3 regions of the Micromonospora sp. WMMD1274 genome follow, and region 3 is predicted to be linked to each of the others. Evidence: riboswitches for the same ligand, from Rfam matches in the RefSeq annotation. Region 3 holds a riboswitch; each other region holds the start of a gene.

Evidence for each region. Region 3 has a riboswitch for cobalamin ahead of ACN27D_RS01685 (CbtB domain-containing protein). Riboswitches for the same ligand answer to the same signal wherever they lie in the genome.
Region 1: another riboswitch for cobalamin. It lies ahead of ACN27D_RS24985 (peptidase); the one in region 3 lies ahead of ACN27D_RS01685 (CbtB domain-containing protein).
Region 2: another riboswitch for cobalamin. It lies ahead of ACN27D_RS29150 (ribonucleoside-diphosphate reductase subunit alpha); the one in region 3 lies ahead of ACN27D_RS01685 (CbtB domain-containing protein).

The regions. Positions count from the first base shown of each region.
Region 1 covers NZ_JBMHMG010000001.1:5,251,941-5,259,864, forward strand. Annotated here, with positions in the region: gene ACN27D_RS24955 (hypothetical protein) at 1-264, opposite strand, end outside; gene ACN27D_RS24960 (hypothetical protein) at 261-1,931, opposite strand; gene ACN27D_RS24965 (response regulator transcription factor) at 2,136-2,774, opposite strand; gene ACN27D_RS24970 (sensor histidine kinase) at 2,771-3,991, opposite strand; gene ACN27D_RS24975 (ABC transporter permease) at 4,116-5,255, shown strand; gene ACN27D_RS24980 (ABC transporter ATP-binding protein) at 5,252-5,935, shown strand; cobalamin riboswitch at 6,091-6,254, shown strand; gene ACN27D_RS24985 (peptidase) at 6,301-7,395, shown strand; gene ACN27D_RS24990 (hypothetical protein) at 7,431-7,916, shown strand.
Region 2 covers NZ_JBMHMG010000001.1:6,179,240-6,187,163, reverse strand. Annotated here, with positions in the region: gene ACN27D_RS29155 (PrsW family intramembrane metalloprotease) at 1-843, opposite strand, end outside; cobalamin riboswitch at 963-1,178, shown strand; gene ACN27D_RS29150 (ribonucleoside-diphosphate reductase subunit alpha) at 1,293-3,689, shown strand; gene ACN27D_RS29145 (ribonucleotide-diphosphate reductase subunit beta) at 3,680-4,708, shown strand; gene ACN27D_RS29140 (MFS transporter) at 4,730-5,965, opposite strand; gene ACN27D_RS29135 (condensation domain-containing protein) at 6,004-7,443, opposite strand; gene ACN27D_RS29130 (glycosyltransferase) at 7,458-7,924, opposite strand, start outside.
Region 3 covers NZ_JBMHMG010000001.1:446,914-454,314, reverse strand. Annotated here, with positions in the region: gene ACN27D_RS01695 (cobalt-precorrin-6A reductase) at 12-752, shown strand; gene ACN27D_RS01690 (CbtA family protein) at 812-1,621, opposite strand; gene ACN27D_RS01685 (CbtB domain-containing protein) at 1,715-1,921, opposite strand; adenosylcobalamin (AdoCbl) riboswitch at 1,970-2,045, opposite strand; gene cobA (uroporphyrinogen-III C-methyltransferase) at 2,118-2,933, opposite strand; gene cobC (Rv2231c family pyridoxal phosphate-dependent protein CobC) at 3,086-4,087, opposite strand; partial or broken gene ACN27D_RS01670 (cobyrinate a,c-diamide synthase) at 4,148-5,476, opposite strand; gene cobO (cob(I)yrinic acid a,c-diamide adenosyltransferase) at 5,470-6,084, opposite strand; gene ACN27D_RS01660 (VWA domain-containing protein) at 6,084-7,401, opposite strand, start outside.

The DNA of each region.
Region 1 (7,924 bases), 4.8 Mb from region 3:
CAGCGAGTCGGCGGCGCCGCCGGCGAGGAACTCGCCGGTCGTCAGCCGTGGGTTGTCCCGCCGGGCCGCCTGGTAGAGATTCTGCAGGTACGCGGATTCCAGCGCGACACCGGAACGGTCGACGAGTTGCGCCGGATCGCGCAGGAACGCGGTCGGGACCGGCGTCACCGCCCTGGTCGCCGAGGTCTTCGCGGCCTGGGCGGTCAGCTTCTGCTGGGCCATCAGCAACCCCTGCTGCTGCACCAGTCCCACCGGCCGGGTCACGGCGACACCCGCGGCAGTTCGTCGATCAGGGTGGCGGCCAGGTCGGCGTCGACCGGGGCGGCTGCCGCCGCCGCCCGTGCCAGTCGGGGGAGCGGCACGTCACCACGGGTCAGCACCCGCCGGCCGGCGGCCAGCAGCGAACCACCGACCCGGTCCACCACGGGCGGCACCAGTACGCCCCCCAGCGTCAGCGCCGCCGTCAGGCCGCTCATCGGCTCCCCGTCGAGATCCCTGCCGGTCAACACGTACGCGGCGACCGAACCGAGATCACGTAGGTCGTACATGGCTTGGACGGTGGGAACGGGGACGAACTGGCCCACCGTCGCCACCACGTGGACGATCTCCGCCAGAGTGGCCGGCCGGGCCGGCAGATCCCGCACCGGCACCACTTCGTCGGTGATCTCCAGGGGTACGTCGTCGAAGTGGGTGGCCACCCGCTCCCGGTAGCGGACGATCCCCTTGACGGTGCTCACCCCGGCGGCGCCGACCGAGTCGTCGAGGAACACCCGCACCCCGGTGGTGCGGATCACGGTCAGCTGCCACACCGGTCCGTCGGGCGTCGTGGTGGCCGGGCCGCCGACCGGCTCGCCGTCGGAGTCCAGCAGATCCAGCCGGTAGGCGAAGCGGTCCTCGGCGCCGGCCGGGTCGACCCGGATGTGGATCGGCAGCGGCGCGCTGTCGGGTATCCCGCCCAGCCAGTCGATGTAGGTGTCGTACACGTCCTTGGCCAGCGTGAACGCGATGTCGTCGAGGACCGAGGCGGCGGCGACGAACCAGTCGGGCTGCCAGGACCAGGGCTGACCGCGAGGCGGGCGGCCCTGGTCGGGGCGGATCAGCACCAGGTCGAGTCCGTCCGCCCGGACCTGCTGGACGGCCGTCGGCAGCAGCTCGCCGCCGACCCCCTCGACCGCCGCGTCCAGCGCGACGGTCCCGGCCACCAGGTCGGGCTCGGTGAGCGGGGCCGCCCGCAGCGGACCGCCGAGCGGTGGCAGCGTGTCCGGGTGCCGGTGGCGCTGGATCTCGAAGGCCAGGCTCTGGTCGCAGCGGGTGGGTCCGTCCCCGGGCAGGTACGCGGCTCGCAGCGCCCGCAGCCCGTCCGCGCCGAGCAGTGGCCGCGCCGAGAACGACACGCCCGGCGCCATGGCCAGCAGCAGCCGCATCGCGCTCCAGTGCACCAGCGGGGTGGCCTTCGGGTCCGCCTCCTCGATCTCGAAGGCGCGCGCGGGCGTGAACGCGTATCCCATCGGCAGCGGCGCGTACGAGATCGTCTCTCCGCCGACCACGACGCTCCGTTCGGCACCGGCGATCCGGTGCTCGACCCTCAGGTCGAAGACCAGCGGCTGGGCGGCGTCGACGTCGGTCACCATGACGGCGGACGCCTCCGGCCGCCGGTCCGCGTGCGCCGCGGTGGCGGCCTCGTAGCACCAGCCGGGCAGATAGCTCACGGTCAGCGAATCGGCGCCGTCGAAGCGGACGTGCAGGACGTTGCTCATCGCGTCGAGGCACACGAACACCGGATCTGCCGGTGCACCGCCGTACAGCTCCAGCCAGCGGCCCTCGCCCTCGACCGCGGTGTCGAGGGTCAGCCAGACGTCCTCCAGCACGGCGCGCAGTGGCCGGGCCGCCTCGTCGGCAGCCTCCAGAAGGGTCGGTGGACCCGGGGCCATGGTTGGCAGCGTATCCACGGCGTGTCACGCTGCAGTCACCTGTCGGTCACTCGCGCGCGGGAAAGCGGACAGCGCGGAATCGGACAGGCCGCTCGACCCGCGTCGGCGCGGCGACACCGCAGGAGACCAAGGAACCGGGGCCAATGGCCGTCGGAGGGTGAGCGGTGACCGGCGGGCGGGAACAGGCGACCGTCGGACACCCGGTCAGCGGCGGATGAGGCCGAGGTCGGTGGCGGTGGCGACGGCGGCGGTGCGAGAGTCGACGCCGAGTTTGGCGTAGATGCGGGCCAGGTGGGACTTGACCGTGCCCTCGGTCAGGTAGAGGCGGGCGCCGATGGCCTGGTTGGACAGACCGTCCGCGACCAGCGCGATGACCTCGGTCTCCCGTCGGGTCAGGGCGGTGCCCGGCGTACGCAGGCGGTTCATCAGCCGGTCCGCGACGGCGGGCGCCAGCGTGGTGCGTCCGGCGGCGGCGGTGCGGACGGCGGCGGCCAGGTCCTCGGGTGGGGCGTCCTTGAGGAGGTAGCCGGTGGCGCCGGCCTCGATGGCGGGCAGGGTGTCGGCGTCGGAGTCGTAGGTGGTGACGATCAGCACGCGCGGCGCTCCCGGGCGGGCGGTGATCCGGGCGGTGGCTTCGGCGCCGCCCATGCCCTTGCCGAACTGGAGGTCCATCAGCACGACGTCTATGTCGCCTTCGGCGGCGCGGGTGACGGCGTCCTCGGCGGTGGCGGCCTCGGCCACGACGACGAGGCCGGGTTCGGTTTCCAGCACGGCGCGCAGCCCGGCCCGTACGACGGGGTGGTCGTCGGCCAGGAGGAGGCGGATGGGGGCGTCGTCGGTCACGGGCGGCCCTCGGGCTCGGTCTCGGTGGGTTGGGTGAGGGGAAGCCGGGCGGTCAGGGCGGTGCCGTGACCGGGCGCGGACTCGACGGCCAGGGTGCCGCCGAGGGTGTCCATGCGGGCACGCATGGCCGCCAGGCCGAAGCCGCCGCTGTCGGCGTCGGGGGCGGACGTCCGTTCGGGGTCGAAGCCGCGCCCGTCGTCGACGACGTGCAGGGCGACGTGGTCGCCGAGATTGCTGAGGGTGACCTCGGCGGTGGTGGCCCGGGCGTGCCGGACCGTGTTCGCGAGGGCGGACTGGGCGACACGCAGGAGAGCCACCTCCTGGGCGGTCGACAGCGGCACGGGATCGCCGCCGAGGCGGAAGCGCGCGGTGAGGCGGTGGCGGGCGCTGGTGGTGGTGCACAGGCGCTCCAGTGCACCGGCCAGGGTGGTGCCCTCCAGGGCGGGCGGGGTGAGTGCGGCGACGAAGCGCCGGGCCTCGGCGAGGTTGTCCACGGCGACCTGGCGGGCCGCGTCGACGTGGCCCGCGGCGGCGTCGGTCCGGCCGGGCAGGGCGCGCTCGGCGGCGCGCAACAGCAGTTGGATGCTGGACAGGCCCTGGGCGAGGGTGTCGTGGATCTCGCGGGCCAGACGCTCGCGTTCGGCGAGTACGCCGGCGGTATGCTGGGCCCGGGCCAGGTCGGCCCGGGTGGCGGTGAGTTCCTCGATCAGTTGCCTGCGCTGCTCGCTCTCCCGGTACAGGGCCTGGTATCCCCACACCACCCCGACGGCGACGGCGGCGCCGAGCGCGGGACCGATCGCCACGGCCGGGGTGAAGGAGCCGGCGTGGGCGGCGAACCCGGCGACGGCAGCCGCGGCGGTGGCGATCACGGCGGCCAGGCCGGCGCGGCGCGGCAGCAGGTGGAGCTGGAGGAAGTACAGTGGAAAGGCCACCCAGATCGCGTCGGGGGACAGGCCCAGCAGCAACAGCCACACGGCGCCCACGGCGGCCAGCCACCACGCGGCGGTCCGCCGCGAGCGGCGGATGCGGGGAAGGAACGGCCCGGCGGCGTACGTCAGGCCGAACGCCGCCGCAGCAGCGACGATCAGTCCGGCGTGGGGCCGGTCGACGGCCACCGCCCGGCCGGCGGCCAGGACGAGCAGGCCGGCGATCAGCAGGTGAAGGCACCAGGCCAGGGCCCGGATGGTCGGCGTCAGGACGGGGGCAGCGGTGCTCACAGTGCGTCCCACGTTACCGAGGCAGGCGGCCCGGGGGCCTCTATCGAAAGTTAGAACCCGGGTGCCGTCTTCCGGCCCGCGAAGTGCCGTCCTACGCCAGACGCGCACACGGGCGTCGGCAGCGATGGTGGATCCATACCGCTTCCACCGCTGGAAAGGACAGGCCGAGGCCGTGTTCGTCGCCTGGAGAGATCTGAAGTTCGCCAAGGGGCGCTTTGCCCTGATGGGGACCGTCATCGTGTTGATCACCCTGCTGGTCGGGCTGCTGTCCGGGTTGACGGCCGGACTGGGCCAGCAGAACGTCTCGGCCATCACCGGCCTGCCCGCCGACAGGATCGCCTTCCAGGCACCCGGCGACGGCCAGAGTGTGTCGTACTCCAACTCCACGGTCACCGAGAAGCAGTGGGAGCAGTGGGCCGAGGCTCCCGGAGTCACCGGTGCCGAGCCGCTGGGCATCACCACCACCAAGGCCACCGCCGGGGACAGAAGCGCCGGGGTCTCCGCCTTCGGCGTCCGGCCCGGCTCCCGCCTGGCCCCCGACAGCGGCAGGATCGACGGGCGCTCGGCAGTGCTGTCCACCAAGGCCGCCGACGACCTCGGCGTGCAGGCCGGTGACTCGATCACGCTGGCCGCGCAGCAACTCACAGTGGCTGCAGTACGGGGCGACGCCTCCTTCAGCCACACCCCTGTGGTGTGGACCAGCTTGGACGCGTGGCAGCGGATCGCGCCTCCCACCGGCACCGGTGGCGGTGGCCCGACGGCCACCGTCGTCGCCCTGACCACCACCTCGGGGGCCGATCTGGCGGCCATCGACCGGCAGGCGGGCACCGAGACGGTCTCCGTCGACGACTCGCTGTCCGCGATCGGCTCCTACACCTCCGAGAACGGCTCCCTACAGTTGATGCGCGGCTTCCTGTTCGCCATCTCCGCCCTGGTCATCGGTGCCTTCTTCACCGTCTGGACCATCCAGCGCAGCGGTGACGTCGCCGTGCTGAAGGCACTCGGCGCCTCCACCGCCAACCTTCTCAAGGACGCCCTCGGACAGGCCGTCGTCCTGCTCACCGGCGGCACCCTGCTCGGCACCGGCATCGCCGCCGCCCTCGGCGCCCTCGTCGCCGGGTCCGCGGTGCCGTTCCTCCTGACCCCGGTGACCGTCCTGCTCCCCGCGGCCGTGATCGTCATTCTCGGCGCGCTCGGAGCCGCTCTGTCCATCCGCCGCATCACCTCCGTCGACCCGCTGACCGCCCTGGGGAGCGCCCGATGAGCCTGAACCTGACCGACGTCACCCTCACCTACCCCGACGGCGAGGGCCGCCTGACCGCCCTCGACCGCGTCACCCTGGACGTACCCAAGGGCAGCCTGACCGCCGTGATCGGCCCTTCCGGCTCCGGCAAGTCCAGCCTCCTCGCGGTCGCCGCCACCCTCATCACCCCCGACTCCGGCACCGTCACCGTCGACGGCACCCCCACCACCGGCATGATCAGGAGCGAACTCGCCGACCTGCGCCGCCGCAGGATCGGCATCGTCTTCCAGCAGCCCAACCTGCTGCCCTCCCTCACCGCCGCCGAGCAGCTCCAGGTCATGGCCCACATCGACGGCCGCCCGCCGGCCACGGCCCGCACCCGCGCCATGGAACTCCTCGACGCGGTCGGCCTCGCCGGCCAGGCCGACCGCCGGCCCCACCAGCTCTCCGGCGGCCAGCGCCAGCGCGTCAACATCGCCCGCGCCCTGATGAACGACCCCACCGTGCTGCTCGTCGACGAACCCACCAGCGCCCTCGACCACGAACGCGGCGCCGCCGTCATCGACCTGATCACCCGCCTCACCCACCAGCAGGCCACCGCCACCGTCCTGGTCACCCACGACCGCACGCTCCTCACCGCCGCCGACCAGATCGCCGAGGTCCACGACGGCCGCCTCCACCTTCCGGCACCGGCCCGCTGAAGCGGCGCGACCCACGAGCTGTCCGGCCCGCAGCAGCAACCCGGCGTACGCCGGGACGCCGGCCCGTCCCCGGCCGGCGGGAACGCGGTCGCGGCCGACGGAATGTGAGACCGCCGACTCCGCCGCTCGTCACGGCACGTGTGCGGCTCCTGGCGCATTGACACCGGGGCTACGGCCACATAAGACTGTCGCGACAACTGAATCACCGCGTGTACGTGCGGGGGAAGACCGGTCGAAATCCGGCGCTGGCCCGCAACGGTAGGCCGTCCAGTGAACTCTGGCGGCGAGCCCGAATACCCGTCGTACGCGTGAATCCGCTCCCCACCCGTCGTGGCCCACGGGTCGGAGTCCCGACCGACCCGGCGTTGCCGCATCGGCCGGGCTTTCGACGACCGCCGGGCCGGAAAGGCGCTTCCGATGGTCGTCCGCCGAAGCCGGCACCGCCTGCTCGCGCTCCTCTGCGGCGTGCTCGCCGCCTCATCCTCACCACACCGGCCGTCGCCGCACCCGAGCGCGCCGCCCTCACCCGCCCCGAGGCCGCCGCCGGCTGGCTCGCCCGGCAACTGGTCGACGGGGAACGCTTCGAGGCGGTCTTCGACGGCGTCGCCTACCCCGACCAGGGGCTGACCCTCGACGCCGTGTTCGCCTTCGCCGCCGCGGGCGCCGCCGACGACTACAGCGCCGACGCGCTGGCCTGGGTCACCCGGCCGGACATCCGCGACGGATACGTCGGCGACGGCGTCGCCGAGGCGTACGCGGGCGCGACAGCCAAGCTCGCCCTCGCCGTGCAGGTGCGCGGCGGCGACCCGGCCGACGTCGGCGGGGTCGACCTGATCGCCCGGCTGCGCTCGCTCCAGACGCCGGCCGGCCGGTTCAGCGACCGGTCCGCGTACGGCGACTACAGCAACGCGTTCAGCCAGTCCTTCGCGCTGCTGGCGCTGGACCGCACAGCGGCCGGGGCGCCACCGGCGGCGGCCGCCTGGCTGGCCGGCACCCGATGCCCGGACGGCGGCTACCCGCTGCTGCCCGCGCAACCGGTCTGCGTGTCCGACGTGGACGCGACCGCGCTCGCGACGCAGGCGCTGCGCGCCGCGGGGCGTCCGGCCGACGCCGCCGCCGGGCTGCGCTGGCTCGTGTCCGTCCAAGGTGCCGACGGCGGCTTCGCCAACGCCGCCGGCACGCCGAACGCCAACAGCACCGGCCTCGCCGCGCAGGCCCTGCGCGACGGCAGCCGGCCCCTGGCCTGGGCGCGCGCCCGGGCGTTCCTCGCCGGACTCCAGGTCGGCTGCGCCGGGGCGCCGGCGGACCGGGGCGCTGTCGACTTCGACGGCGGCGGCTTCGACCCGGCCACCGCACCGCGGGCCACCGCCCAGGCCGTCCTCGGTCTCACCGGGACCGGGTACGCCCGCCTGTCCGCCGCCGGTGCCGAACCCGGCGCGCCGGCGCTCGCCTGCCCGTGAACCCCCTCGCCGCTCACCCGATCACAGGAGGACCCGTGTTCCGTCACCGTTCCACAGTCCGCACCTGGCTGGCCGGCCTGCTGGCCGCCGCCGTGGCGGGCGTCGCGCTGACCGCCGCCGAACCCGCGCCCCGGGCGGCGCACGCCGCCGCCTGCGTCGGCACCTCGGGAGTCACAGTGGTCGTCGACTTCGCCGCGCTCGGCGGCGGCGTCCAGGTCGGATGTGCCCCGGGTGACCCGGCCACCGGCCTGGCCGCGCTGCAGGCCGCCGGCTTCACAGTCACCGGCACCGCCCGCTGGGGCCTGGCCTTCGTCTGCCGGATCAACGGCAAGCCCACCGCCGCGACCGAGCCGTGCGTCAACACCCCGCCGGTCACGGCGTACTGGTCGTACTGGCACGCCCCCAGCGGCGGCTCCTGGTCCTACAGCACGTCCGGGGCGACCAGCTACAACCCCGCGCCGGGCAGTGTCGAGGGCTGGTCCTTCGGCGCCGGCGCCCCGCCGAGCATCGCCGCTCCCTAGGTGTGACC
Region 2 (7,924 bases), 5.7 Mb from region 3:
GAAGTGCTCCGACCCCGCCACCTCGGCGAACTGGCGATGATCATGAGGCCGGTCCCGGTTCGACGCCGGCGGCGTCCCGGACGCCGGCGGACGCTCGCGGTCCAGGTGCAGGCGCAGCAGCACCCAGCCCAGTGACACGCCGCCGATGAACACGTACGCGGGCTGGGTGCCGAACGTGTCCCAGCAGGTGTGCAGCGTGACGGCGGCGGCGAAGGTGAGCAGGAACGCCGCCAGTCTGCGGCCGCCGGGCGCGGCGGCGAACGTGAACAGCGCGGCGGCGGTCAGCCCGGTCCACGCCAGGTGCGCGGCGGGCGCGGTGAGACCGCGTACCAGCAGCGTCCGCTCGACCGCGCCGAGGTTGCCCTCCGACCCGACGAACGCGGCGAACGCGTGGCCCATGGTCTCCAGCGCGGCGAACCCGGCGCCGGAGGCCACGCCGATCACCAGCCCCTGCGCCGGGGACGGGTGCCGCCGCCACAGCAGCAGAATGCCGGCCGGCACGATCAGCTTGGCGGTCTCCTCGGCCAGGCCGACGAGCGCCATCGGCAGGACGCCGAGGCGGTGCAGGGTGCCGTACTCCAGCCAGCCGGCGGCGACCACGCCGATCACACCGCCGAGGAGCGCGGCGACGCCGACGACGGAGCCGGGGACCGGGCGGCGGGCCGGCCGCCCCTGGGCGAAGGCCAGGAACGTGGCGGGTGCGACGGACGCGCCGAGCACGATCAGCGCCGGTACGAACGTGACGGTCCCGGTGCCGGCGAGTGTCTCCAGCACCAGCAGGTGGAGCCCGACGCCGACGAGCAGGACCGCCACCCACGCCCAGCGGCGCCCGGTATTCCCCATACCGCCGAGTATCGCGCCCGCCGGGCCGCGCCCGAATCGGGGGTGGGCACTGTGGACGGTGAGATCATTCCGACACGCCGACACGACATCTGGTGTTGCACGCAAGCCCTCACCGCCATATATGGTGGTGCCGCAGCTGGTTCGGCCGAGCCCTTCGGGGCGGGCCGAGGCAAGAGGGAACCCGGTGGAAGTCCGGGACTGCCCCGCAGCGGTGAGTGGGAACGACAGCCGTCAACAGCACTGGGCCACCGGCCTGGGAAGCGACGGCCGGTAGGCGACCGGCGACCCCGGTCGGGCCCGCGAGTCCGAAGACCTGCCAGCGCGCCGTGCGCCTCCGGCGTACGGCGGTCGGAGGTCGCGCGGGACGACCGACGCCAGCAGCCGGGCCGGCCGTGCCGCGCCCGTTGGCGTCTCCCGCCGTCTCCAGACGGTGACAGCGAGGAGAGGTCATGACTGTCGTACAGGAGAGTCCCCCGTCCGGGACCGCCGGGTCCGAGGCCCGCCGCCCGGCGATGCGGGTACGCAAGCGGGACGGCGACACCGAGCCGGTGGACGTCAACAAGATCGTCCGGGCGGTCGAGCGCTGGGTCGCCGACCTGGACGAGGTGGACCCGCTGCGGGTGGCCACCAAGACGATAAGCGGGCTCTACGACGGGGCGACCACCGCCGAGCTGGACCGGTTGTCGATCCAGACCGCGGCGGAGCTGATCGGCGAGGAGCCGCAGTACTCGAAGCTGGCGGCGCGGCTGCTCGCCGCGTACGTGGACAAGGAGGTCCGCGGCCAGGGCGTGGCGAGCTTCAGCCAGTCGATCGCGTACGCGCACGGGCTGGGCCTGATCGGCGACGAGACGGCCGCGTTCGTGGCCCGGCACGCCCGCAAGCTCGACGACGCCGTGGACCCGGACGGCGACCTGCGGTTCGAGTACTTCGGACTGCGCACGGTGGCCGACCGCTACCTGCTGCGGCACCCCCAGACCCGGCTGGTGGTGGAGACGCCGCAGTACTGGCTGCTGCGGGTGGCCTGCGGGCTGTCCCGCACCCCCGGCGAGGCGGTCGGGTTCTACCGGCTGATGTCCAGTCTGGCCTACCTGCCCAGCTCCCCCACGCTGTTCAACTCCGGCACCCGGCACACCCAGATGTCGTCGTGCTTCCTGGTCGACTCGCCGCGCGACGAGCTGGACTCGATCTACGAGCGGTACCACCAGGTGGCGAAGCTGTCGAAGTTCTCCGGCGGCATCGGCATCGCCTGGTCGCGGGTGCGCGGCCGGGGCGCGCTGATCCGGGGCACCAACGGCCGATCCAACGGCATCGTGCCGTTCCTCAAGACGCTCGACGCCGGGGTGGCCGCGGTCAACCAGGGCGGCCGGCGCAAAGGCGCGGCCTGCGTCTACCTGGAGCCGTGGCACCCGGACGTGGAGGAGTTCCTGGAGCTGCGGGACAACACCGGCGAGGAGTCGCGGCGTACGCACAACCTCAACCTGGCCAACTGGATCCCGGACGAGTTCATGCGCCGGGTCGAGGCCGACGGCGAGTGGTCGCTGGTCGACCCGTCGGACGCCCCGGAGCTGCCCGACCTGTACGGCGAGGCGTTCGACGCCGCGTACCGGGCGGCCGAGAAGAACGCGGTCCGCACGGTGCGGGCCCGGGACCTGTACGGGCGGATGATGCGCACGCTCGCGCAGACCGGAAACGGCTGGATGACGTTCAAGGACGCCGCGAACCGGCTGTCCAACCAGACCGGTGAGCCGGGCAACGTGATCCACCTGTCCAACCTGTGCACGGAGATCCTGGAGGTGAACGACGACACCGAGACCGCCGTGTGCAACCTCGGCTCGGTGAACCTCGGCGCCCACGTCACCGCCGACGGGGTGGACTGGGAGCGGCTGCGCGCCACCGTGCGTACGGCGGTGGTCTTCCTCGACCGGGTGATCGACATCAACTATTACCCGGCCGAGCAGGCGGCGGCGTCGAACCCGCGCTGGCGGCCGGTCGGGCTCGGGTTGATGGGGTTGCAGGACGCGTTCTTCACGCTGCGCCTGCCGTTCGACTCGGCCCAGGCCCGGGAGCTGTCCACCCGCGTGCAGGAGGAGATCCTGCTGACCGCGCTGGAGACCTCCGCCGGGCTGGCCGAGCAGTTCGGCCCGCATCCGGCGTACCCGCAGACCCGGGCCGCCAAGGGTGACCTGCACCCGGACCTGTGGGGCGCGGAGCCGGCGCAGACGCAGCGGTGGGCGGCGCTGCGCGAGCGGATCGCCGCGCACGGGCTGCGCAACTCGCTGCTGGTGGCGATCGCGCCGACCGCCACCATCGCGTCCATCGCCGGGTGCTACGAGTGCGTCGAGCCGCAGGTGTCCAACCTGTTCAAGCGCGAGACCATGTCCGGGGAGTTCCTCCAGGTCAACACGTACCTGGTGCGGGAGCTGAAGGCGCGCGGGCTGTGGACGCCGCAGGTCCGCGACCGGATCAAGCGGGCCGAGGGCTCGGTGCAGGACATCACCGAGCTGCCCGCGCCGGTGCGGGAGCTGTTCCGCACCGCCTGGGAGCTGCCGCAGCGGGCGCTGATCGACCTGGCCGCCGCGCGGGCGCCCTTCGTCGACCAGTCCCAGTCGCTGAACCTGTTCCTGAGCGCGCCGACCATCGGCAAGCTCTCCTCGATGTACCTGTACGCCTGGAAGGCCGGGCTGAAGACCACCTACTACCTGCGTTCCCGTCCCGCCACCCGCATCCAGCAGGCCACCGTCGCGCCGGTGCTCGCCCCGGTCTCCGGCGTGGTCTCCGCCGTGAGCGACGACGAGGCGCTGGCCTGTTCCCTGGAGAACCCCGAGAGCTGCGAGGCATGCCAGTGACCACCACCGCACCGACCCGGCACATGCTGCTCGACCCCGGCATGGACCTGACCCTGCGGCCGATGCGCTACCCGCGCTTCTTCGACCGGTTCAAGGACGCCATCAAGAACACGTGGACGGTCGAGGAGGTCGACCTGCACGGAGACCTCGCCGACCTGGCGAAGCTGTCCCCGGCCGAACGGCACCTGGTGTCGCGGCTGGTGGCGTTCTTCGCCACCGGCGACACCATCGTCGCCAACAACCTGGTGCTCAACCTCTACCAGCACGTCAACTCCCCCGAGGGCCGGCTCTACCTGTCCCGGCAGCTGTTCGAGGAGGCGGTGCACGTCCAGTTCTACCTCAACCTGCTGGACACGTACGTGCCGGACGAGAAGGAACGCTTCGCCGCGTTCGCCGCGGTGGAGAACATCCCGTCGATCGCCCGCAAGGCCGAGTTCTGCTTCCGGTGGATCGACTCGATCTTCGAGCTGCGGGAACTGCGGACCCGCGCGGACCGGCGGGCGTTCCTGCTCAACCTGATCTGCTTCGCCGCGTGCATCGAGGGGCTGTTCTTCTACGGCGCGTTCGCCTACGTCTACTTCCTGCGGTCCCGGGGCCTGCTCAACGGGCTGGCCTCCGGCACCAACTGGGTGTTCCGGGACGAGTCGATGCACATGGCGTTCGCCTTCGACGTGGTGGAGACCGTACGCGCCGAGGAGCCGGACCTGTTCGACGACGAGATGGAGCGGCAGGTCCGGGAGATGCTGGCCGAGGCGGTGGAGTGCGAGGTGAGCTTCGCCGAGGACCTGCTCGGGCAGGGCGTGCCCGGAATGTCGCTGGCCGACATGCGCGAGTACCTCCAGCACGTGGCCGACCGGCGCCTCGCCGTGCTCGGCATCGCCCCGATGTACGGCAGCGGCAACCCGTTCGCGTTCATGGAGTTGCAGGACGTGCAGGAGCTGTCCAACTTCTTCGAACGCCGGGTGTCGGCGTACCAGGTCGGGGTGACCGGCTCGGTCACCTTCGACGACGACTTCTGACCGCCGCCCCCGCCCCGGCCGTCACGGCCGGGGCGGGACCGGGCTCTCGCCGGGCAACGCCGTCGCCCGGACCCTCCCGATCAACGCCACCACGGCGACCGCCATCACGGCCACCACCACGAACGCGCTGCGCAGGTCCAGCGCACCGGCGAGCAGGCCGATCACCGGCGCCGCCAGCAACGCGCCCGGCCACTGGCCCATCGCCACCACCGAGACGCCCTCACCCGAGGTGAGGCCGGGCTGCTCGCCGGCGAAGCCGAGCACCGTCGGGGTCACGCACGCCAGGCCGAAGCCGAGCAGTCCGAAGCCGGCCATCACCGCGGCCGGATGGGGGTACGCCACCGGCAGCGCCACGCCGGCGGTGGCGACGAGCGCGGACAGCCGGACGAAGCGGATCCGCCCGAACCGGCCGGCCAGCCGGTCGCCGAACAGCCGGGCGACGGTCGCCGCCAGCGACAGGCAGGTGTACGTGGCCGCGGCGAGCACCGCGGCGGCGCCGGCCACCTCGGTCGCGTACAGGGCGCTCCACTGTGCGCCGGCCATCTCGATGAACGAGGCGAGGAACGCGATCACCGCGAGCAGCAGCAACTGCGGGGTGAACCGGTCGCGCAGCCGTCGCCGTTCCTCGCCGTCCTTCGTCTCCTGCCGGGGCGTGTCCGGCAGCCAGCGGTGCGTGCCGACCAGCAGCGCGCCCAGCAGGACGCTGGTGACCGCCATCTGCGCCGACGGAGACATCCCGATCGCCGCGGCGCCGGTGCCGCAGAGGCCGCCGGCCAGCATGCCGATGCTGAAGCCGGCGTGGAAGGTGGACAGGATGGGCCGCCCGTACCGCTTCTGCACCTCGACCGACTGGGCGTTCATCGGCGTGGCCAGCAGGTTCGCCGCGAAGCCCCAGACCGCGAGCCCGCCGACCAGCGCCACCACAGTGGTGGACGCGGCCAGCAGCGGCGCGTTGACCAGGATCAGCGCGGCCCCGGCCAGCGCCAGCCGGCGGGTGTTGATCCGGCTGATCAGCACCGCCACCACGACCAGGGAGACCAGCTCCCCGGCGTTCGTGGCGATGTTGGCCAGGCCCCAGCCGGTGTTGCCGACGCCGACCGCGTCCCGCACCTCCGGCACGCGGGCCGACCACCCGCCGATGGCCAGGCCCATGATGACGAAGAGCAGCGCCACCGACCAGCGGGCCCGTACGGCCGAGCGTGGCACCGGCGGCGCGGGCTGCTCCGTCGTGTGCTGGTTCGTCGAGGTGTCCGTCATGGTCGTCGTACCTCTCTCCGGTCGGTCCGTCGGATCTCCTACCCGATCGCGTGGTCGAGGAAGCACGCACCGTCAGGAAGGCGTACCCGTTCCGGGGTCGTGTCCGGGTCGGTGACGAGCGCCGAGACCACCGCGACGTAGTCGTCGATCAACCCGCGTACCACGTCGTCGCCGAAGACGCCGCGGTTGCGGATCACCACGCCGCCGGCCCGGTCGTCGTCCACCACGACGATCGGTGAACCCCGCTTGACCCAGACGGGCAGGCACTCGGGCGGCACGTCGGCGGCGACCACCGGCGACGGGGTGCCGGGCGCGGCCCGGGCGGTGATGTCGACCGGCTCCACCCGCAGGCCCGGGCAGTGCAGCACCGGCGACGCCGACGCGGCGGACTGGAACCAGGCGTCGAACAGGTGGTTGTCCGGCCAGGGGCGGATCGCCGCGAAGTCGGGGCGGACCGCCCGGGCCACCCGGTGGAACGAGGTGGCGTGCGCGACGGCCCCGGCCAGCGAGGCGTGCGCGGCGTCGACCACAGCGCTCATCGGCGCGTCCGGCGCGACGTCGACCGGCAGGTAGACGTTGTTGGTGAACTGCCCGACGAGCTGCCGGGACAGCGGGCTCTCCCGGCCCAGCGTGGTGGTGCCCAGCACCACCCGGGACCGGCCGGCCCGCCGCGACAGCAGCACCAGGTACGCGGCGAGCAGCAGCACGTACGGGCTGGTGCGGGCCCGCCGGGCGGCCGGGCGCAGCCGCGCGGTGATCTCGGGCGGGAACGCGAAGCGGGTGGCCACCTCGGCGCTGAGCGCGACGTCCGGCGCCGGCGGCGACGCCGGGAAGAGCTGGTACGGCTCCACCGGCCGCAGCCGGTCCCGCCAGTACGCGGCCCGGGCGGCGGCGTCGACGCCGTTGCCGGCCTGCTCGGCCTCCTGGAGCGCGGCGAGCGCGGTGGGGTCCACGCCCAGCGGCGGCTGCGGATCGGCCGCGCCGAGCCGGGCCGCGTACGCGTGGCACAGGTCCTCCACCACGACGCGGCACGACCAGCCGTCGGAGACCATGTGGAAGAAGCACAGCGCGAGCACGTGCTCGGTCTCGGAGAGCCGAACCAGGGCGGCCCGCCACAGCGGCGCCCGGCCGGGGTCGAACTCGTCGTTGCGGTGCGCGTACGCGATCCGCTCGACCCGGGCCTGCTGCTCGGCCGGCGGCAGCCCGGACAGGTCGACGTACTCCAGCGGCGACTGGACGTGCGGCAGGATCCGCACCTCGGGCTCCACGCCGATGCGGTCGAACCGCATCCGCAGCGCGTCGTGCCGGTCCACCACGTCCTGCATCGCCTGCCGCAGCACGTCGACCCGCAGCGTGCCCCGCAACCGGCGGAACTCGACCACCACGAGCCGTGAGGCGCCGGGGTGCGCCGGGTCGAGCGCGGTCATGAACTCCCACATCATCTGCTGGCCGGGGGCCAGCGGAAACGTCGTCGGCACTGCCACTCCCCCCGTCAGGCCGCCACCGGCGGCACGGCCACCGGCGGGGCCGGTCGACGGTCCACCTCGTCCGGTCGGTGATCGGCCACGTCCGGCTGGTAGTCCGCCTCGTCCGGCGCGCGGAAGCCGGTGAAGAGCAGGTCGGGGCGGCCGAGCCGGAGCGCGGTGACGAACGCGGCGCCGTCGAAGAGCGTCTCGACGGCCGCGCAGGCCATCGACTCGGCCACCGCGCGGGGTCCCCGGTCCCCACCGAGCCGGCCGGGTGTCTTCGCGGCGATCACGGCGGCCGCGACGGCCGGCACCGCGAGCAGGCTGCGTCCCCCGCTGCGCCGGGCGGTCAGCAGCCCGGCCAGGGCCGTCACGGCGAGCGTGCTGGCGGTGTTGAGCACGAACCGGCGCCGGTGCGGGTGGGCGAGGCAGAGCCACTGCTCGGAGCGTCCGTACGTGGTGAACCGGTAGGCGACCGCGCGGAACGTGTCGG
Region 3 (7,401 bases):
GGAGCGGACGGGTGAGGGTGCTGGTGCTGGGTGGGACGCGGGAGGCGCGTTCGCTGGCCGATAGATTGGTGTTCGCCGGCGACGAGGTGGTGACGTCGCTCGCCGGCCGGGTGGCTCGTCCGCGGCGTCCCGTCGGTGAGGTGCGGGTAGGCGGGTTCGGGGGGGTGGACGGACTCGTCGGCTATCTCGACGCCGAGGCGGTGGATGTGGTGGTCGATGCCACCCATCCGTTCGCCGAGCGGATCAGCGCAAACGCTGCGGAGGCGTGCCGCCGCGCGGGGGTGCCGTTGCTGCGCCTAGAGCGCCCCGGGTGGTCGACGCGACCCGACGCCGGGACGTGGCACTGGGTCGACGACCACGATGAGGCCGCGGGGGTGGCCGCGCAACTGGGCGAGCGGCCGTTCCTGACCATTGGCCGCCAGTCGCTGCACCGCTTCGCCGACCCGCTGCGTGAACACCGGTGCCTGGTGCGCGTGGTCGACCCACCCGAGATCCTGCTGCCTGTCCGTTGGACGGTCCTGCAGAGCCGCGGGCCCTACCCGCTCGAGCATGAGCGTGGAGTGATGGCCGACGTGGATGTCCTGGTGACGAAGGACTCAGGCGGGGATCATACGGTAGCCAAACTGGACGTTGCGGCCGAGCGAGGGCTTCCTGTCGTTGTCGTGCGGCGGGCCGGCACGCCGACGAGCGTCAGTGTCGTTGCCGAGGTGGAAACGGCTTACGCCTGGGTTCGAGCGCAGCCGGCACGCTAAGCGGGCCGCAGCGATGGCACAGCGGTACCGCGGCCCCTGCGATCCGGCCGGTCGACGTCCTACAGGGAGGCGGCGAGTTCGCGGCGACGCTGAGCCTCGGCGGCCCGGTCCGCGTCGCGCCCGACCAGGCCGGTCAGGACCACGCCGAGCACCGCCCATAGGGTGGCGATGGTGAGGATCGACTCGCGGCGGAAATACCAGAGCGTGTCGGCCGGGAAGTTGCCGACCTCGTTGACCGTCGGCAGGATCAGGGCGGCGGTGACCACGACGACGAGGTACCCGCCGCAAGCGACCACGACGCTGGCGAACGCGCCGAGCCGGGCCAGCAGACGGCGCGCCAACATGACCGCCGCGATCGCGGCGGTGAGGCTGATCGTCCAGAACCCGAAGTACAGGGCGGTGCGCTCCCCGATGGTGTCGCCGCTACCGACCGCCGGTGGGGTGGACGGGTATTTGAGGAAGGGCACGAGGGCCGTCGTGACGAACCCGGTGGCTGTGACCAGGGCAGTCGAGGAGCGTGGCGAAAGGGAGCCCAGCCGGCCGAGCGCGAATGCCGCGGCGAGCGCACTGGCGCCACCCAGGGCCGTGCCGAGCAGGATCGTGCCGGTGGCCAGGCCCCACGTGGACTGAGTGGCGCGGGAGACGTCGGCGGCCTCGCCATGGCTGTGGTCGCCCGCCGCCGTGGCGTCGTGACTGTGCTCGGCTGCGACTGAGGCGGCCTCTTCAATAGCGATGGCAGCGTTGATCTCGGGTTCGGCGATGGCGGAGGCGATGAGGAAGGCCGCGAAGCCGGCGAGGGCACCGGCGACCAAACCTCGGAGCAGAAAGGTACGGGGGGTCATCTCGGGTCCCGATCGTGAAGACAGCACCGCGGGCAACACAATCTGTCAGCGATGTCTTTGAAGAGAGGAGAATTCGGTGCCGGGCCTGGACAGGAATCCGGGCCGAATGACGCGCGGAGGTCAGTGGCAGGGATAGCCCATGACGTGGCGAGCGTCGTGGACAAACTCGTGAACCATCGTGCCCTCAATGACCGAGAAAGCACCCTGCTCGGCACCGACGAAGAACAGCACCACGAGGGCGAGTAGGGAGAAGAAGCCCGCCCACGGAGCGAGAGCGGAGACCGGGATGCGGGGAAGGGCCGGTACTGCCGTGGTGGCCTGAGGCATGTGACACTCCTTGGGGATTCAGCGTCCCATCGACGGATGTTCGCCTTGGCTGGAGGGTCTGGCTTCGCCGCGAGCGGCGTCACAGTAGCGCGACTGCGCCGGATTTGCACCGGCTTCCATCAGCAAGGTGACACGAGGCTAGCAGAGCGGCGAGCTCACCTGAAGGCGTAGCGCCGGTGCTTGTGTACTCAGGTGGTCACGGTACGAGGGCGGCTACCGCACCGATGACGGCGACGGCCGGGGCACCGACGCCGGTTGCTGCGGCATCGGTGGCGACGCGGGCCAGCGTGCTACGGACAACCCGTTGGCTGGCCAGACTGGCGTCGGTCACGAGGGCGCACGGGGTGTCGGGGACCAGCCCGCCGTCCAGCAGGGCCTCGGCGATGGCTGGCAGGGTCCGCACACCCATCAGCACGACCAGGGTGGTACCGGATTGTGCCAGTGCGGCGTAGTCCAGCGTGGAAGCCGAGTGGCCGGGCGGAACGTGGCCGGATATCACGGTGAATCCCTGGGCGAGGCCGCGGTGGGTGACCGGGATACCGGCCAGCTCGGGTGCCGCGACGCTGGAGGTGACTCCGGGCAGCACTGTGACCGGGACGTCAGCGGCGGTGCAGGCCTGGACCTCTTCAAAACCGCGGCCGAACACGTACGAGTCACCGCCCTTGAGCCGCACGACGTGCTTGCCGGACTTCGCGTGCTCGACGAGGAGCCGGTTGATCTCCTCCTGGCTGGTCGAGCGTCCGAACGGGATCTTCGACACGTCGATGACCTGCACGCCCGGAGGCGCCCAGGCCAGCGACTCCCAGGGGGCGAGCCGGTCGGCGACGACGACGTCGGCGGTTTCGATCGCGGCTCGTCCGGCGACCGTCACCAGGCCGGCGTCGCCCGGTCCGGCGCCGACAAGCGTCACGCGGCCGGTGTCCGTGGGTGCGGTGGCAGGCTGGCGTTGCGGTCGCGTAACGGAGCGGATGACCAGGTCGAAGGTTGTCTCGTCGACGGGCTCGGCGGTCAACCTGAGGCGGCCGCGTTGGGCGAGGTCCTCTAGGGCGGCGCAGACTGTGGCGGCATGGACGGTCACGTCGGCACCGTCGCGCAGCAGTCCCGCGACGATCGGGACGGCGTGGTCGGCGCCGTCCAGGAGGAGGACGCAGCGTCCGGTGACGTTCATCTCCATGCGGTGTGGACTCCCAGTGCGGTGATCAGGTGGCGGGTGGCCGCGGGCTCGGGCACGGTGATGCGGACCCAGGTGTCGTCCAGACCGGGAACGCTGTCGACGCGACGCACGGCGATGCCGTCGCCGTGCAGCCGGATACGGGCGGCGGACCCCAGCCGCGCGAGTACGAACGGGGCATTGGAGGCGGCGACCTCGATGCCGAGTGCGTTGAGCCCATCGACGAGGACCCGCCGGTGCTGCTCGACTCGATGTGCTTGCCGTCTGGCCTCGCGTGTTGCCTCGGGACTGGCGGTCGCCGCGATGGCGTGCAGGGCCGGGGTGCTGACCGACCACGGCGGCTGCTGCGCGCGCAGGTCGGCGAGTAAGGCCGGGTCGCCGATGACGTAGCCGGCGCGGATGCCGGGCATGGACCATAGCTTGGTGAGAGTACGGATGACCAGCAGACCCGTGACTCGGTGCTCGGCCAGACTGTCTGGCTGGCCGGGCACGAAATCCATCAAGGATTCGTCGACTACCACCACCCGCCCAGGTCGGCACAGCGCACGGATCGTCGCAGCCGGGTGCAGCCGACCCGTCGGGTCGGTGGGGTTGCTGATGACCACGAGGTCCGCGTTCGTGGGGATGGAATCCGGTTCCAGGGCGAAGCCGTTCTCGGGCCGGCAGAGGACGTGGGCAGCGGTGCGCAAGGCAACGTCCGGCATGGTGAGCTGCGGATGTACGACGACCGGGCGTTGCCACGGTCGGGCGCGGGCGAGCAGGAAGAACGCCTCGGTGGCCCCGGCGGTGACGAGGACGTCATCGGGGCGGCGGTCGTGGCGCCGTGCCACTGTCTGCTGCGCCGCCGTGGTGTCGGGGTAGCTGGTGCAGGCGGCGATACCGTCGCAAAGTGACTGGTCAAGCCAGTCCGGGCGAGGCCGCCGGCTCCTGTCGTCCGCGAGGTCGAGCAGATCGTTGCCGATCTCGGCCTCCGTGTCGGCCGGCGGCGGGCACACCACCGATGCCGGCCCGGGCGGCACCAAGGCGCGAGGGGCGGGGCGGGCTTGCGACGCGACGGCGTCGGCGAAGGATTGGGCGAGGTGAGGGTGACCGGCCCAGTGCACGTGCAAGTAGGACGCGCTCAGGGTGGGGCCGGCATAACCGACGGGCTCGGCGTCGACCGTCCAGGCCGGCCGGTCGCCGTGCACCGGGGTGACCGTCGTGCGGTGGAACTCGTGCGCGGTCGCGGCGGCGCCGGCCGGCCCGAGGAGCTGGTCGTCGACCAGGGTGGGCCGCCGGTAGGCCAGGGTGAGGCGTGGCGTCATCGCGGCGTCCGCGTCGAGGGCCCCGACCATGGGGTGGCCGTCGACGGTGTGGCACAGGTACAGCAGGCCGGCGCATTCGGCGACGGTCGGGACGCCGTCCAGCACAGCCTGGCGCAGCTCGGCACGCAGGCTCGTGTTCGCGCTCAGCGCCGCGGCGTGCACCTCCGGGAAGCCACCGCCCAGGTATAGCCCTCGAGCGCCGCTGGGCAGATGTCGGTCTGTCGCGGGATCGAAGGGGATGACGCTGCATCCCGCCGCTTCGAGCAGTTCGGTCGTCTCGGTGTAGCGGAAGGTGAATGCGCGGCCCGCCGCGACCGCCACCACCGGAGCCGCCAAGGAAGAGCGGCACACCTGCTGGCTGGGTTCCCAGGGTGCCGCCTTGAGGTCCGGTGCGGTTCGCGAGATCTCCAAGACGGCGTCCAGGTCCACGTGCGCGGCGACCTGTTCAGCGAGCCGGCCGAGCGAATCGGCCGCCGTGTCGCGTTCGGTGGCCGGAACGAGCCCGAGGTGCCGCGAGGGGGCGGTGATTCCCTGGTCACGCCGGAGGATGCCCAGGATGGGGACGCCAATGGACTCCACGGCCCCGGCGACCTCGGCGGCATGGCGGGGGGAGCCGGCCTTGTTGAGTACGACGCCGGCGATCGTGACGCCGGGCTCGAAGGTAGCCATGCCGTGCACGACCGCGCCGACGCTGCGTGCGGCGTGCGAGACGTCCACGACGAGGACGACCGGTGTTCGGGTCAGCGTCGCGACGTGCGCGGTCGAGGCGAACCCGTCGCCGCCTATCTGACCGTCGAACAAGCCCATCACGCCTTCGATGACCGCAATGCCGGCGTTGCGGGCACCGTGCAGCAGCAGGGGCACGATGAGCGAAGGGCCGACCAGGTGGGGGTCGAGATTGCGGCCGGGGCGGCCGGTGGCGAGGGCGTGGTAACCGGGGTCGATGTAGTCCGGCCCCACCTTGTGGCCGGAGACGACGTGCCCGCGGGCAGCGAGCGCGGCCATCAGCCCGGTCGCGACCGTCGTCTTGCCGTGCCCGGAGGCCGGCGCCGCCACGAGGACCCGTGGCAGGGTCACCATTCGATGCCCCGCTGGCCCTTCTGGCCCACGTCCATCGGGTGCTTCACATGCTGCATCTCGGTGACCAGATCGGCGACCTCCAGCAGGCGTGGGTCCGCGCGGCGGCCTGTGACGACCACGTGCTGGGTGCCCGGGCGGTTCGCCAGCGTCTCGACGACATCGTCGACGTCCACCCAGCCCCACTGCATCGGGTAGGTGAACTCGTCGAGCACGTACAAGCGGTGCCGCTCGGCCTGGATGCGTCGCTTGACTTCGGCCCATCCCTCCGCTGCCGCGGCGGCGTGGTCGTCGTCGGTGCCACTCTTGCGGCTCCATGACCAGCCCGAGCCCATCTTGTGCCACTCGACCGGACCGCCTTCGCCGGTTTCCTCGTGTAGCCGGGCGAGGCGTTCGAGCACGGTCTGCTCGCCGATGCGCCACTTGGCGGACTTGACAAACTGGAAGACGCCGATATCCCAGCCCTGGTTCCAGGCCCGCATCGCCAGGCCGAAAGCGGCGGTCGACTTTCCCTTGCCGTTACCGGTGTGGACCATCAGCAGCGGGCGGTTGCGACGCTGCCGCGTGCTGAGCCCGTCTTCCGGCACGACGAGCGGCTTTCCCTGCGGCATCAGGCCACCGCCTCACGGGCGGTCGCGGCGCGCACCACACCGGTGAGACCGTCGGCCGTCACCTCGCCGAGCGGCACGTACTCGGCCCGTAGGTGGGCGGCGAGCTCAGCCGCCAACCCGAGCCGGAAGCGGCCTGTCTCGCAGTCGACGACAACGCTCTGCGCGCCGGACACGGCGAGGTGCCGGGCGTGGCGATGGGCACGGCCGAGCGCATCAGGCCCGGCAGTGGCCCGCCCGTCGGTGACGACCACGAGCAAGGCACGGCGCGACGGGTCGCGCAGCGCCTCCCGGCGCAGCACCCCCGCCGACTGCTCGAGGCCTTCGGCGAGCGGGGTTCGTCCGCCGGCGGGCAGCTGCGCCAGACGGCGTGCGGCGACGTCGACCGAGCCGGTCGGCGGCAACGTGACGTCCGCGGTTTGCTGGCGGAACGTCACCAGGGCCACCTTGTCACGACGACGGTAGGCGTCCAGCAGCAGCGCGAGGACCGCTGCCTTGACCTGCTCCATCCGACGGCGCGCCGCCATCGACCCGGACGCGTCGACGCAGAGCAGGACGAGGTTGGATTCCCGACCGACGGTCTCGGCCCGACGCAGGTCGATGGCGGACAGCACGAGGCCGCATCCGGTGGTGCGGCCGCCACGGGAAACCTGGTGCGGTGCGGCGGCGGCGATGGTGGCGGGCAGGTGAAGCCGACCGGTGGTGGACCGGTCGCGTTTCACCCCGGCGACGCGGCCCTGAGGGGTACGCGCTTGCGAGCGGCGTCCGGACTGGCCCTTCCCGGTGCCGTGCACGACGAGCAGCCGGGCGCGAACCGGCTGACCAGCCGGGGTGACCGTCTCGCTCGCCGCATTCGCCGGCGGTGCCTGCCGGCCGGGCTCGGCGCCGGAGCGCGGAAGGGACTCCGATGCGCCGCCCGCGGGTGCCTGCTCGGCCCGATCGTCGTGCGGCGTCCCGCCGGGGCCGTCACCCGGGCCGTCATCCTCGGGGCCGGGATCGTCGCGGCCGAGTAGCTGGTCGAGGCGCTCCTCGTCCAAGCCCGGCTCGTCGAACGGGTTGCGCCGACGCCGGTGCGGCAGGGCAAGCCGGGCTGCCACGCGGATGTCCGCGCGGGTCACCTGGTCACGTCCCTGCCAGGCGGCGTGTGCGGCGGCCGTCCGGGCGGTCACCAGGTCGGCGCGGAGCCCCTCTACGTCGAACGCGGCGCAGATCTCGGCGATCGCCGTCAGCGTTTCCGTGTCGAGCGCCACCGCTGCCACCGAGCGTTGCGCCTCGGCCAGACGGGCGCGCAGCTGCGCCTGCGCGGGCGCCCAGGCCGCG